One region of the Glutamicibacter sp. AOP5-A2-18 genome, then DNA from elsewhere that is predicted to be linked to it. Evidence: riboswitches for the same ligand, from Rfam matches in the RefSeq annotation. Region 1 holds a riboswitch; the other holds the start of a gene.
What was found. Region 1 has a riboswitch for S-adenosylmethionine ahead of ACT3RW_RS14395 (OsmC family protein). Riboswitches for the same ligand answer to the same signal wherever they lie in the genome.

Region 1 (6,306 bases):
CGTCATTAAACAGCTGCGTCTTTTTGGCTTGTAAGGCCAGCACCTTGGACTCGATGGTGTCCTTGGCGACCAGACGATACACGTAAACCGGTCGTTCCTGACCAATGCGGTGTGCACGGTCAATGGCCTGAGCTTCCGCAGCCGGATTCCACCAAGGATCCAACAAGATGCAGTAATCAGCAGCGGTGAGGTTGATACCAAAACCGCCGGACTTCAACGAGATGAAGAAGACCGGGAAGTCCCCATTGCTGAACCCATCGATCATTTCTTTTCGCTTGATTCCACTAGTGGAACCATCTAGGTAACCGTGCTCAATATCTAGCGATACGGCAACGTCCCGCGCCTTGGTCAAGAAGCTGGTGAACTGGCTGAAGACCAAGATCTTGTGTCCTTCAGCCACTGCGTCGGCCATCAGTTCTCGTAGTAGCTCAAGCTTGGCGCTCGGGCCGTCACCTTCACCGACCAAGGACGGATCTAAGGCCAGTTGGCGTAGCAACGTGAGCGACTGCAAAATCTTGAAACGGTTGGAATCTACGTCATCAACCAATCCGAGCACTTCTTGTCGTACCCGCTGGAAGCGACGGTCATAGGCCTTACGGTGACTTGGTTCCAGCTCAACTTCCAGAATCTGTTCGGTTTTTGCTGGAAGTTCCGGAACCACCTGTTCTTTGGTGCGTCGAAGTACAAATGGACGCAACCGGCTCTTGAGACGATCGAGTCTTTCTTTATCACCGTCGGAAATCTGCTTCTGATAAATATCCTTGAAGGCCTTCTGTCCGCCCAACAGTCCAGGGGCAGCCAAGGAAACCAGAGCCCACAGCTCAAGGAGATTATTTTCCATCGGCGTACCAGTGACAACGAACTTACAAGGCACCGGCAACTGGCGCGCTTGCTTATAGCCCTTTGAGGTGTGGTTCTTCAGCTGTTGCGCTTCATCCATGATCATCACGGAGAATCCGGCAGCTTCAAACTCTTCATAGGACAGTCGGAAGATCGTGTAGCTAGTGACAATCAGCTGCGCGTCACCCAACTGATCCTTGATGCTCTGCCCGGCCTTTTTTGACGTGGAGCTAATCCCCCGCGTACGAAGGTTCGGCGCGAAACGCTGCGCTTCATTGATCCAGTTACCTACCACCGAGGTCGGGGCAAGAACCAAGAACTTTTGATCAGGGTTTTCCGTGCGCGCTTGCTCCAGACAGGCCAGCAACTGGACCGTTTTACCCAAGCCCATGTCATCTGCGAGCACTCCACCCAGTGAGTGGGTACGCAAGAAATTCAGCCAGGCCAGTCCCTGCTCCTGGTACGGGCGCAAATTCGCTTTGAAACTTTCTGGCAGAGCTACGGGCGCAAGTTCCTCGCCACTGGTCAGCTCGTTCATGGTTTCTAGCCAGGCGTTGTGCTGAGCTTCAATGATGCCCAAGTCCAGCAGTTGTTGCCACCAGTCGATGCTCAGCTTGTGGATGCGAATCGTATCGCCTTCAACTGTGCCCAGTTCCCCAGCTTCATTGACCAACTGACGTAGCTGAGCAAAGTCAGCACCGGCGATGGGAATGACGGTCAGATCATCTAAGACAAGGTAGTCCTCATGCCGAGTCAGCGCTGCGAGTAGTTGAGGGAAAGGTACCTTGACCTCATCAATGGTGACTTCAATGGAAAGGTCGAACCAGTCTCCGGTGCTTTCTCCGGCTTCAACGGCAACGGTGGCTGGTGCATCATTTATTTGGTACTTGGGCAGTCGGTTTTGCGCTTCGATCAATACGTCCGGGTGCTCTTCGAGCAGCGGAAGGGTATAAACCAAGAAGTCGATGGACTGAGAGATGCTCAGGTCTTGATCTTCAAAAATGCCCGAGGAGTTCACCGGTCCCAAGGCAGCGTCGTCTCCAAGCTTGTCCTTGATCGAGGCAAGGATTTCCTTCTCGATGCCACGTTGCCGTGGCGCCTTGGACGGGTACTTCCACGAATAGCGCAGGGCGACAACTTCTGGGCTGCTAGATACAGCCAGCCTCAGGACGGGACGAGCAGGGGCAGGAATTTTATAGCTCACGTCGACGCTTTTCAGCGGGGCCAAGTGGCGCATGCGTTCCAGATGTTTTTCCTCAAAACGCGGAACGTCTGCTGCTGGAACGAACTGAACTCCAGAAGCAATAAAAGAGGCAAGTTCTGCTGAAACAGGCTCAGCAAATTCTGCCAGTCCCCAGTCTTTAGCCTTGGCCAACGGCTTAGCCGAGTACACCAAAAATGTCGGTGGATTTCCGACGGGCAGTACATGTGAGTCTTGTGGATCAGGTGCGGAAATGAACCCCTCCATGGTCAACCCGTCTTCACCACGGCGCAGATCTACAAAAGCATTCGCCGGCTCAGGGCTGAAGGTCACAGCGGGCTTGGCGTTGCTACTTCCGTTGATGATCTGCACTCCGGCTGCTTGCAGCGCAACGAAAGCTTCGAGCAAATCTTTGCCCGGCAAATCCATTAGCGAGATCCAGTCTTTGACGTCCCAGACATAACCGTATTTTTGCTTTTCAGCCTGCTCTCGTAGCTGGTCTAGTTCGCTAATGGCACGGCGCTGTTCTTTGGAGAACCGCTTGTCAAAGGCCACAGACTTCCAGCTCACTCCTGTCTGAATCCATGGGCTCTTGGTACCTTGTCGCGCCGGACGGGCCTGAAGGGTCAGGACATCATCGCTGCCGTAGCGTGGTTCGCTGACGATTTTTAGAATGAGGCCCAGCGGCTCTTGGGCGACGTCCGGTTCATCATCAATGACGGGCAATAGGCGGTTAAGACTACGTTCCCACTGCGGCACCGCTTGACGTTGCCAGTCATGCGGCCGCACCGCACCGTCGGTAACGTACAGAGGCTCATCATCTTCGTTAATGGTTTCAATCAATAACGCGGCGACTTCTTCGCAGCGAGTACTGGTGGGGTGTTTGCTGCAACCACCTTCAAATGAAATCCCTTGCGCTTCAAATCGGAAGGTTGCGTTCACCTGCGCGCCGAGCACCTGTCCGCGCACTTGAGTAAGACCGGCTTCAACGTGGCGTTCAACGTGCGAGACCTTTCCCGACTGATAGTAGAACGCACCAATCTCCAACGTGTCCTGGTCCAGTACCAAGTCCAAGTTTTTGATAGTCAGCTGGTATTCCATATCCGCCAATCGTTGTGTACGCAATAGAGCCGGTTGCTACCCTCCATCCTATCGACGGTTACCGACAGCTTCGTAATGACGAAAAGTTAAGCGAATGCTTTACTCGCAGCGGTACTCAAGGATAAAAATGAATCACTGAATCACGAGTTCCACTCACTACGGCCCTGGCTGAGTGGACGGCAACCCTCTAGTCATTGTGCGGGGTGCCCCAGGTGAAGATTCGACGCATCTTGAGAGTCAAGAAGCGTAAACGATGGCGCACCCTTGCGTCAGAAAAGGGGAACACCTCTTATGCCTACCACAACCAAGAAACTTTCCGTAGCCGAAGACCGTTCTGCGCGTTTGCAAGAAGCTGACGCTGGGTGGGGTGAACGCATTTCGGCAGCCCCACAGAGCGCACAACTCACGTTTAGTGTTCGTGGCGAAGGCTTCGGCTCTGTTGCCAGTAACATCAGGGCCGGCAAGCACAGCTTTACCGTTGATGAACCAGCTGCACTGGGAGGCAGCGACATCGCGGCCAGCCCGGTGGAATATGCCTTGGCAGCGTTGGTTTCCTGCCAAGTAGTTGTTTACCGTCTGTACGCGGAAAACTTGGGCATCCAAGTAGATGATGTGCAGATCACCGCTGATGGCCAGCTTGATGTTCGTGGCCTGTTTGGCATTGATGAAACAATTCGTCCGGGCTTCTCCTCCGTGGACTTGCAGGTGCACATCGCTGGTCCTGAATCCGCCGAGCGTTATGAAGAACTACGCCAGGCTGTGGATGCTCACTGCCCAGTGCTAGATCTGTTCACCAATCCGGTCCCGGTCAGCACCTCGGTGCATATCGCTGGCGCGAACTAATACGATCTTGCTCTAAAACCGCTCGTGGCGGTGGCCCCATAATTATGGGGCCACCGCCACGAGCGCGTGATCTTGCTAGTTGCGCTTATTCGCTACGAAAATCCAGCAGTACTTTGCCTGAGCTGGCCGAATCCTTGGCCGTTTCAAAAGCTTGTAATGCTTGGTCCACCGGGAACTGGTGAGTGACCGCGGCGGAGATCTGTAAGGATCCATCAGCCAGAGCTGCAAGCACCTGGTCGATTTCGTCGTTAAAGCGGAAGGAACCGACCAGTTCTAGCTCGCGGGTGATGGCCAATGAGATCAGTGCTGGTTGCTCGCCGGTGGGTAGCAGTCCGACCATTACTACTCGACCGCCGCGTACCGCTCCGCGAACGGCTGAAGCCAACCCACGGTAGTTACCGCTGGCTTCAATGACCACGTCCGCTGCGACCTTGGCAATCGCCTCGGTATCATCGGCGCGCAAGGTAGCGGTGGCACCCAGTTCCCGGGCGATCTCTAACGGTTTCTCGTGCATATCCACTGCAATGATCTCTGCTGCTCCGCCGCGCTTGAGCACAGCGATAGCCAGCGCACCGATCGGACCCGCGCCAATTACCAAGGCGCGTTTGCCTTTAATTTCTCCAGCGCGAGACACCGCGTGCCAGGCGACGGCCGCCGGTTCTGCCAGTGCTGCATCTTCAAGTGAAAGTCCTGCAGGCAGTGCGCGAAGCATCCGGGCGGGCAGGTTCACTTCACGAGCAAAGGCACCCTCGGTGTGGGGATAGCGTGCGGCCGAACCCAGGTAGGTGCAGCCTGGGGAAAGGTTCGGGCGTTCGCTGGGGTAGGCCTCGCCGGTTTCCCCCGGGGTGGCTGGGTGAACGGCCACGTTGGTGCCAGCTTGTGGACCGGTGCCGTCAGCTGCAGCTTGGATGACCGTGCCAACAATTTCGTGGCCCAGAATCATAGGTGCTTTAAGGATGGATTCCCCGGCGGCGCCATGGCTCCAGTAGTGCAGGTCTGACCCGCAGATACCACCAAAGGCAATGGCTATACGTGCTTCATCAGCTGCTGGTTCTGCCACGGCGATCTGCTCGACCCGCAGATCCCCTGCAGCGTGAGCCACCACGGCCACGGTGCTGTTGGTCAAGGTATTAGACGACAACGCTCATACCTCCGTCGATGAAGATGGTCTGGCCGTTGACGTAGTTCGACCCGTCGGAGGCTAGCCATACTGCCGGGCCCGCCAAATCTGCGACGGTGCCCCAGCGAGCAGCCGGGGTGCGGCCAAGAATCCACGAGTTGAACTTTTCGTCATCCACCAGGTTTTGGGTCATCTCGGTGTGGATGTATCCCGGGGCAATGCCGTTGATCTGCAAACCGGCTCCGGCCCATTCTGCGGTCATCGCGCGGGTGAGGTTGCGCAGGCCGCCCTTGGCCGCGGTGTACGCAGAAATGGTGGGTCGGGCTAGATCGGTTTGCACCGAGCAGATGTTGATGATCTTGCCTTCGCCACGCTCCACCATGCCGCGAGCCACTTCGCGGCCAACGAGGAATGCACTGGTCAGGTTGGTGTCAATGACGCGCTGCCAGTCTGCAAGTTCTAACTCCAGCATCGGGACGCGGTGCTGAATTCCGGCGTTGTTCACCAAAATGCGGATGGCGCCGAGGTCTTTTTCGATGCTTGCGATGTTCTCGCGCACGGCGGCATCATCGGTGACATCAAAGCAGACGCTATGGATTTTTTCGGCACCGTACTGCGCGCTGAATTCGGCGGTGGTTGCAGCTAGACGTTGCTCGTCGCGGCCGTGCAGGATGATGGTGGCGCCGGCGTCGGCTAAGGCGCGGGCTAGTTCGCGGCCGATGCCACGCGAAGACCCGGTTACTAGGGCCAGTCGTCCGGACAGGTCAAAGAGTTGACTCATGAATTCCCTCGCAAAAAAGTGTCGATAGTGCACCGACGGGAACTCATCACTCCGGCTTGTGCCCGGCGTGGTCTCCAAAAGGGAGCCCCGTCGCTCTCTCAAAACATATCAGATATATGTGACGCAGGTTGCAATAAAGTACGATTTATACTTCATTGAAGGTCAACACGGTGCCACGGTAAAACAGCCTCGGGTTGTCGTCGACGATCTCAAATTACTCGATTTCAGCTCTTACTGTCAGGATGCAATCATGAACTCGCCACTGACGCTTCCTCCTGCCAACGAAAACGAACTCTGGCTCCATCTCTCTAATTCCTATCGAAACTACATCACTGACACGTCAGAGCACTACGACGAGGTACTTCTAGAGATCACGGAACGTTTTGTCGCATCTGGTTCGTTAGGAAAAGCCGACATTGG
Region 2 (6,306 bases), 2.7 Mb from region 1:
GATTCCTGCTTGGAGACATCGCCGCTGGCGACCAAGGTGGGCGCGATAGTCTTCAAGACTTTGGTGTACTCGGTTCCGGGAACGGCCGATACGTCCAAGTTGGAACGTTCTTCGATGACAGTGGCGGCAACCTTAGGATCTAGACCGGCAACATCAGCCAAGATCTTGGCGGTCTCTTCTGGATGCTTGCCCGACCATTCGCGTGCTTTCTCGTAGGAGTCAACGACCAGCTGGGCTAGTTCGGGGCTCTGCTTGATGAAGTCTTCGCGAGCATTAAGTGCACCGTAGGTGTTGAAATCTAGGTTGCGATACAGCAGCTTCGCACCGTCTTGTTCGGCTGCGGCCATGATGGGATCTAGTCCGCTCCAAGCGTCAACCGAACCGTTGACCAACGCGGTACGACCGTCCGCGTGTTGCAGATTCTGTACGGTGATGTCCTTTTCGCTCAGACCTGCCTGCTCTAGTGCTTGAAGCAGGAAGAAGTAAGGATCGGTGCCTTTAGTGGCGGCCACAGTTTTGCCCTTGAGGTCTTTCACCGATTTGATCTTGGAGTCCTTAGCAACCACCAGAGCGGCCCATTCTGGCTGCGAATACAGGTCGATAGTCTTGATCGGTGAACCGTTGGACCGGGCTAACAAAGCGGCGGATCCTGCGGTGGAGCCAACATTCACTGCGTCAGCACGTAATGCTTCATTGGCCTTGTTAGAGCCAGCGGACTGAACCCATTCCACCTTGACGCCTTGATCCTTAGCGGCGTCGTCGAGCCAACCTTTTTCTTTGATGACCAGGCTCAGCGGGTTGTAGGTGGCGAAGTCAATGGACAGGGTCTTATCTGATCCTGAGGCCGTAGCGTTTTCTCCGGCGCAACCGGTCAGGGCAGTAGCCCCGATCAACAGTGCTGCGGTGGCAAGTGCGGTACGTCGAGTGAAGCGGTGCGAAAGCATAATAATCCTCTAAATTGTGCGTGCGGGTAAGCGACAGCTATGTCGCTGATGGAGTAGATCAGGGGGAATCGGTGTTAAACGTCAATGGTTAGTCGGGTCCACACCAAGAAGTCGAAGCAATCCTGCGCGGTGAGCGATGAACTGATCTTCGTTGTGTTTGCGAGGATGAGAAGCGCTCATTGAGAGTTCTTTAATGACGGTGGCCGCGGTATCTTGACCCTCACGTCCCAGGACGATGACTCGGTCAGCCAAGGTCAACGCCTCGTCCACGTCGTGGGTGACCATAAGAATTGTGGTGGGGAAGGAAGCATGGATGGAGAGCAATAGATCTTGCATTTTCAGCCGCGTCAAAGCGTCCAGTGCGCCGAAGGGTTCATCAAGTAGCAGCACTCCAGGGCGCCGTGCCAAGGCACGAGCCAGCGAGACGCGCTGAGCCATACCACCTGAAATTTCGCGCGGGCGAAGATCTGTCGCGTGGCTGAGCCCGGTCAGCTCGATTAATTCATCAATCAGTTCAGCACCGTCGGCCTTGCTGGTACCTGGCGCGAGGCCCAAAGCGATATTTTCTCGGACCGATCGCCACGGTAGTAGTCGTGGTTCCTGAAATGCGACCGCACATAGTTCGTTGATGCCATCTACGTTGCGTTTTCCGGTACGGATGGATCCGGTGGATGGTTGGTCCAACCCGGAGACCGCGCGAAGCAGTGTGGACTTGCCGCAGCCGCTAGCTCCAAGGATCGCAACAACTTGGCCCGCGGGGATCTGCAAGTTGATATCGCTGAGGACCGCGCGGCTTTCACTTTTGGTGGTGAAGGTGCGCGAAACATTGCTGAATTCCACGTCTAAAGCGGTCGAGGTGTGCGCTTGAGGCAGTGCAAGGCTAAGAGCCATGATCATCTCCATCGGTCCTGGCGGTAGCACCGGCCTATGGAGTGTGTCATCCATAGGTGGTTGCTGCGGCGTCACTGAGCCAGATCTCTCGGCCGCTCGGGATGGTTACGTGTCCATTACAGGCTTTCGAACGATTTGAAAGCAAATCTTGCGTAACATGAAAAATCTTCGATAACTACGTCACATGCGCGGGTTATTTCGTTATTTATTTCATTAGAAGGCTGTTTAATCGATAGTTGGGGATTCTTGGCAAGTCATCTTCGATATGACGCGTCATTGACTGTGCAACGCAACTGTCAAGCCACCTGGTCTGAACAATGAAATGTGACTTCGTGGCTTGGAATGATTGCTTTGTTACGGCTACAAATGAATGACAACCCATCCAGAGCGGCTGAGAGATCTGGCTCGACGACGCCGCAGCAACCACCCGAATCGCGGGACGGTGCTACCGCCAGGACCGATGGAAAGAATTGAGGACTTCAATGTCATTTGGCGAGTCGCCGAACACTTCCGGTTTGGACTTCAACCAGCTCAGCGATCCTTCGCAGGCTAGCGCCATGGGACTAGATGACTTCGAAGAGCAACTGTCTACGCGGCAACTACTCAAAGTCACTCCCGGTCCGGGCGCGGACGAACAGTATGACCGTTTGGCTGAAATTTTCCGTCCGGTATTCGCTCAGATCGCGTCGACCGCACGGGACCGCGATCGCAACCGCGTGCTACCTTTTGAACAGGTAGGCCTGCTGAACCGCGACCGCTTTGGTGCGCTGCGCATTCCAGTTTCTGAGGGCGGCTACGGCGCACGTCTGGTTGACGTGTTCCGCCTGCTGATTGAACTTTCCGAGGCTGATTCCCATGTTGGCCAGCTCTGGCGAGCACACATCGCCTTTGTGGAGAGCATTCTGATTCTTGAAGATCAAGAGCTGCGCAACAAGTGGGTTACCCGTATTGCTGCCGGTCAGATTGTCGGCAATGCGTACACCGAACGTGGCGGCAACGCACTAGGTACGCTGAACACCAAGGTCACCGAGTCTGATGGCCGCTGGCTAGTTGACGGTGAAAAGTACTACTGCACCGGCACCATCTTTGCCGACTGGACCGCAGTGGCAGTGGCCCATCCAGAAAAGGCTGGCCGGCAGATTGCCGTCGTTTCCACCCAACGCAGTGGCGTAAAAATCCTTGACGATTGGGATGGGTTTGGTCAGGGGCTGACCGGTACCGGCACCACCGAGTTCCATCAGGTGCCCGTGGACTGTTTTATCCCACAGGCAACTAACGACTCCGAAGCTGCGATCTACCAGCTGGTCCTCACCGCAGTGCAAGCAGGTATTGCCCGCGCCGCGCTGAACGATCTGCGCCAGTCGGTCCAGAACCGTACCCGTATCTTCACCACCGGCACAGGCGTTCCTGCCTACCGCGAACCACAGGTACTTCAGCTGGTCGGCGAAGTCTCAGCAGAGTCCTTCGCCGTCGACTCGGTAGTGATTGGCGCAGTACTAGAAGTTGAAGCAGCACTGGTAGACCCAGGACTGAACGACGAGGAACGCTACGCGGTCTGTGAACTATCGGCTAACCGCGCCCAGACCATCGTGCAACCGTTGGTGCTCGGAGCAACCAGCAAACTCTTTGACGGTTTAGGGGCCTCATCAACCAGCATTGTGTGCAACCTAGATCGGCACTGGCGTAACGCACGAACCATCGCCACCCACAACCCGGCCATGTACAAGGCGCGCATCGTGGGGGACTACGAAATCAATGCGGTTCAGCCTCAACGTCTCTTGGTCACCGGCGAAGACAGCAACCACCAAAACTACGGCGCCTAAGCGCCTAATTTCTAATTTCACCAATACAGATTCACGGCAAGGAGAACACCTATGAGCACGAAGCGCGAAATTCTCTTCAACGCATTCGACATGAACTGCGTGGTGCACCAGTCGCCAGGTCTGTGGCGTCACCCAGATGACAAAGCCTCAACGTACAACACCATCGGCTACTGGACCCACCTAGCGAAGGTGCTAGAAAAGGGTAAGTTCGACGGCCTGTTTATTGCCGACGTACTAGGTACCTACGATGTCTTTAACGGCACCAACGAATCCCCACTGCGCTCGGGCGCACAGGCACCGGTTAATGACCCGATGATGCTGGTCTCGGCCATGGCTGCAGTAACTGAAAACTTGGGCTTCGGCGTCACCGCCGGAACCGCCTATGAGCACCCATATGCTTTTGCCCGTCGTCTGGCTACCTTGGATCACCTCACCGATGGTCGTGTGGGTTGGAACGTGGTCACCGGTTACTTGCCTTCGGCCGCCCGCAATATGGGCCAAGAAGACCAGATGGAACACGACGAGCGTTATGACCACGCCGACGAATACCTCGAAGTGGTCTACAAGTTGCTTGAAGGCTCGTGGGAAGATGACGCGGTTCAGAACAACAAGGAAACCGGGATCTACACGGACCCGGAAAAGGTGCACAATATTGAGCACGAGGGCAAGTACTTTAAGGTGCCCGGTATTGCTATCACTGAGCCGTCCACCCAGCGCACCCCGGTGATCTACCAGGCCGGCGCTTCTTCACGTGGCATCAAGTTCGCCTCACAGAACGCTGAAGCAGTATTTGTTACCAGCCCTACCCGCGAAATCCTCAAGGCTACGGTCACCAAGATTCGTGACGCTGTTGAGGCTGCTGGCCGCGACCGTTACGACGTGAAGATTTTCGCCATGCAGACCATCATCACCGATGAGACCTCTGAAAAGGCTCAGGCCAAGTACGAAGACTACAAGTCCTACGCGGACGTCGAAGGTGCACAGGTACTGATCTCCGGTTGGATGGGCGTTGACCTCTCAGAGCTGGATCCCGATGAGCCACTGGGTTCCAACGTCAAGTCCAACGCCATCCAGTCTTCGGTGGAGACCTTCCAGAAGGCCAGCGGCGATGACGGCAACCCATGGACCATCCGTCAGCTTGCTGAATGGGTTGGTGTTGGCGGCTTCGGACCAATCACCGTTGGCTCGGGCCCAGAGGTTGCAGACAAGCTCATTGACTGGGTGGACTACACCGACGTTGATGGTTTTAACCTCGCCTACGCCGTGACCCCGGCAACCTTCGAAGATGTTGTTGAGTATGTTGTTCCTGAGCTACAGGCTCGTGGTGCCTACAAGACCGAATACGCCGACGGTTCGCTGCGTAACAAGCTCTTCGGTACCGGGGACCGCGTGAAGGAAACTCACCGCGCCGCGAAGTACAAGATCAGCAATCGCTTGGCTGCCAAGAGCTAAAGTTCCTAAGGCCTAGCTAGCTACAAAGCGTGGAGGCGTTGTTCACTCAAGTGAACAACGCCTCCACGCTTTTGCGTTAGAAACTTACTTGGTTGGGTTAAGTACCAGGGCAGAACCTCCGCCACGGCGCACTGGTTCGGCCGCCGCCGTCAGCGTTCCGTCAGCATTGATTTCCACGGCTTCCACCGCACCAATTTCTGCCTGCGGGGTGAAAGAATCTCCGGCAGGAGTGAGCTTATGACCGAAGGCTTCCATCGCTGAACCGTACCTGGAGATGAACTCAGGTTCCGCGGTGACCGCGGCAGTATTGCGTTGCGAAGCACGAGGAGCAGCAATCGCCTCACTGATGCTCATGCCCAGATCATAGCGGTTGAGCAGGGTCTGCAACACCGTGGTGATGATGGTGGAACCACCAGGGGAACCGATGGCCATAACTGGCTTGCCGTCTTGCAAAACAATCGTTGGCGCCATCGAAGAGCGCGGACGCTTACCTGGTTCAAGACGGTTTGGATCTTGCGGATCATAAACGGTGGAGAAGTCGGTGAGCTCATTGTTCAGCAAGAACCCACGGCCTGGAACTACCATGCCCGAACCACCGGTCTGTTCAATGGTCAGCGTGTACGCGACCGCATTACCCCAACGGTCAACCACCGACAGGTGGGTGGTGGAGATGTTCTCGGTGTCTTGCTCCTTAGCTGGCTCAGCAGTACTTGCTGGGCACTGACCATCAAAGTTTGCGACATCACCCGGAGCCACCGGCTTAGTGGCGGCCTTAGCTGGATCGATTTCGCACGCACGGTCGGCACCAAAGAGCTTACTGGTCAAGGTTTGGGTGGGAACATCGACAAAGGCAGGATCTCCCACATACTTACCACGGTCAGCGTAAGCCAACGCGGTGGCCTCAAAGTAGTGGTGCAACGCGTCGGTTGGTTCCATTGATGCAAGGTTAAAATTGCTCAGAATATTCAGTGATTCACCAATGGTGGTTCCACCGCTAGAGGATGGGGCCATGCCATAAACATCTAGTCCACGGTATTTCACCGTGGTGGGCTCCTGCTCCGCGACCTTGAAGTTGGCAAGATCTTCGGTGCTCACGTAGCCAGCGGGTACTGGCAGTTTGGTATCTTCCACCTTGGGTGGAGCCTGCACGGTCTGGGAAATCTCTGAGGCGAGATCACCTTGGTAGAAAGCTTTTG

Region 2: it holds a riboswitch for S-adenosylmethionine, as region 1 does, so the genes downstream of both, ACT3RW_RS01385 (ABC transporter ATP-binding protein) here and ACT3RW_RS14395 (OsmC family protein) in region 1, are expected to answer to the same signal.

What each region holds. Positions count from the first base shown of each region.
Region 1 is NZ_JBQSVW010000001.1:2,993,227-2,999,532, forward strand. Features, by position in the region: gene ACT3RW_RS14390 (DEAD/DEAH box helicase) at 1-3,166, opposite strand, end outside; SAM riboswitch class IV at 3,281-3,401, shown strand; gene ACT3RW_RS14395 (OsmC family protein) at 3,434-3,985, shown strand; gene ACT3RW_RS14400 (L-idonate 5-dehydrogenase) at 4,071-5,126, opposite strand; gene ACT3RW_RS14405 (SDR family oxidoreductase) at 5,116-5,886, opposite strand; gene ACT3RW_RS14410 (hypothetical protein) at 6,005-6,306, shown strand, end outside.
Region 2 is NZ_JBQSVW010000001.1:287,735-294,040, forward strand. Features, by position in the region: gene ACT3RW_RS01380 (aliphatic sulfonate ABC transporter substrate-binding protein) at 1-944, opposite strand, end outside; gene ACT3RW_RS01385 (ABC transporter ATP-binding protein) at 1,026-1,835, opposite strand; SAM riboswitch class I at 1,841-1,943, opposite strand; SAM riboswitch class I at 2,211-2,302, shown strand; gene ACT3RW_RS01390 (acyl-CoA dehydrogenase family protein) at 2,318-3,658, shown strand; gene ACT3RW_RS01395 (LLM class flavin-dependent oxidoreductase) at 3,710-5,110, shown strand; gene ggt (gamma-glutamyltransferase) at 5,195-6,306, opposite strand, start outside.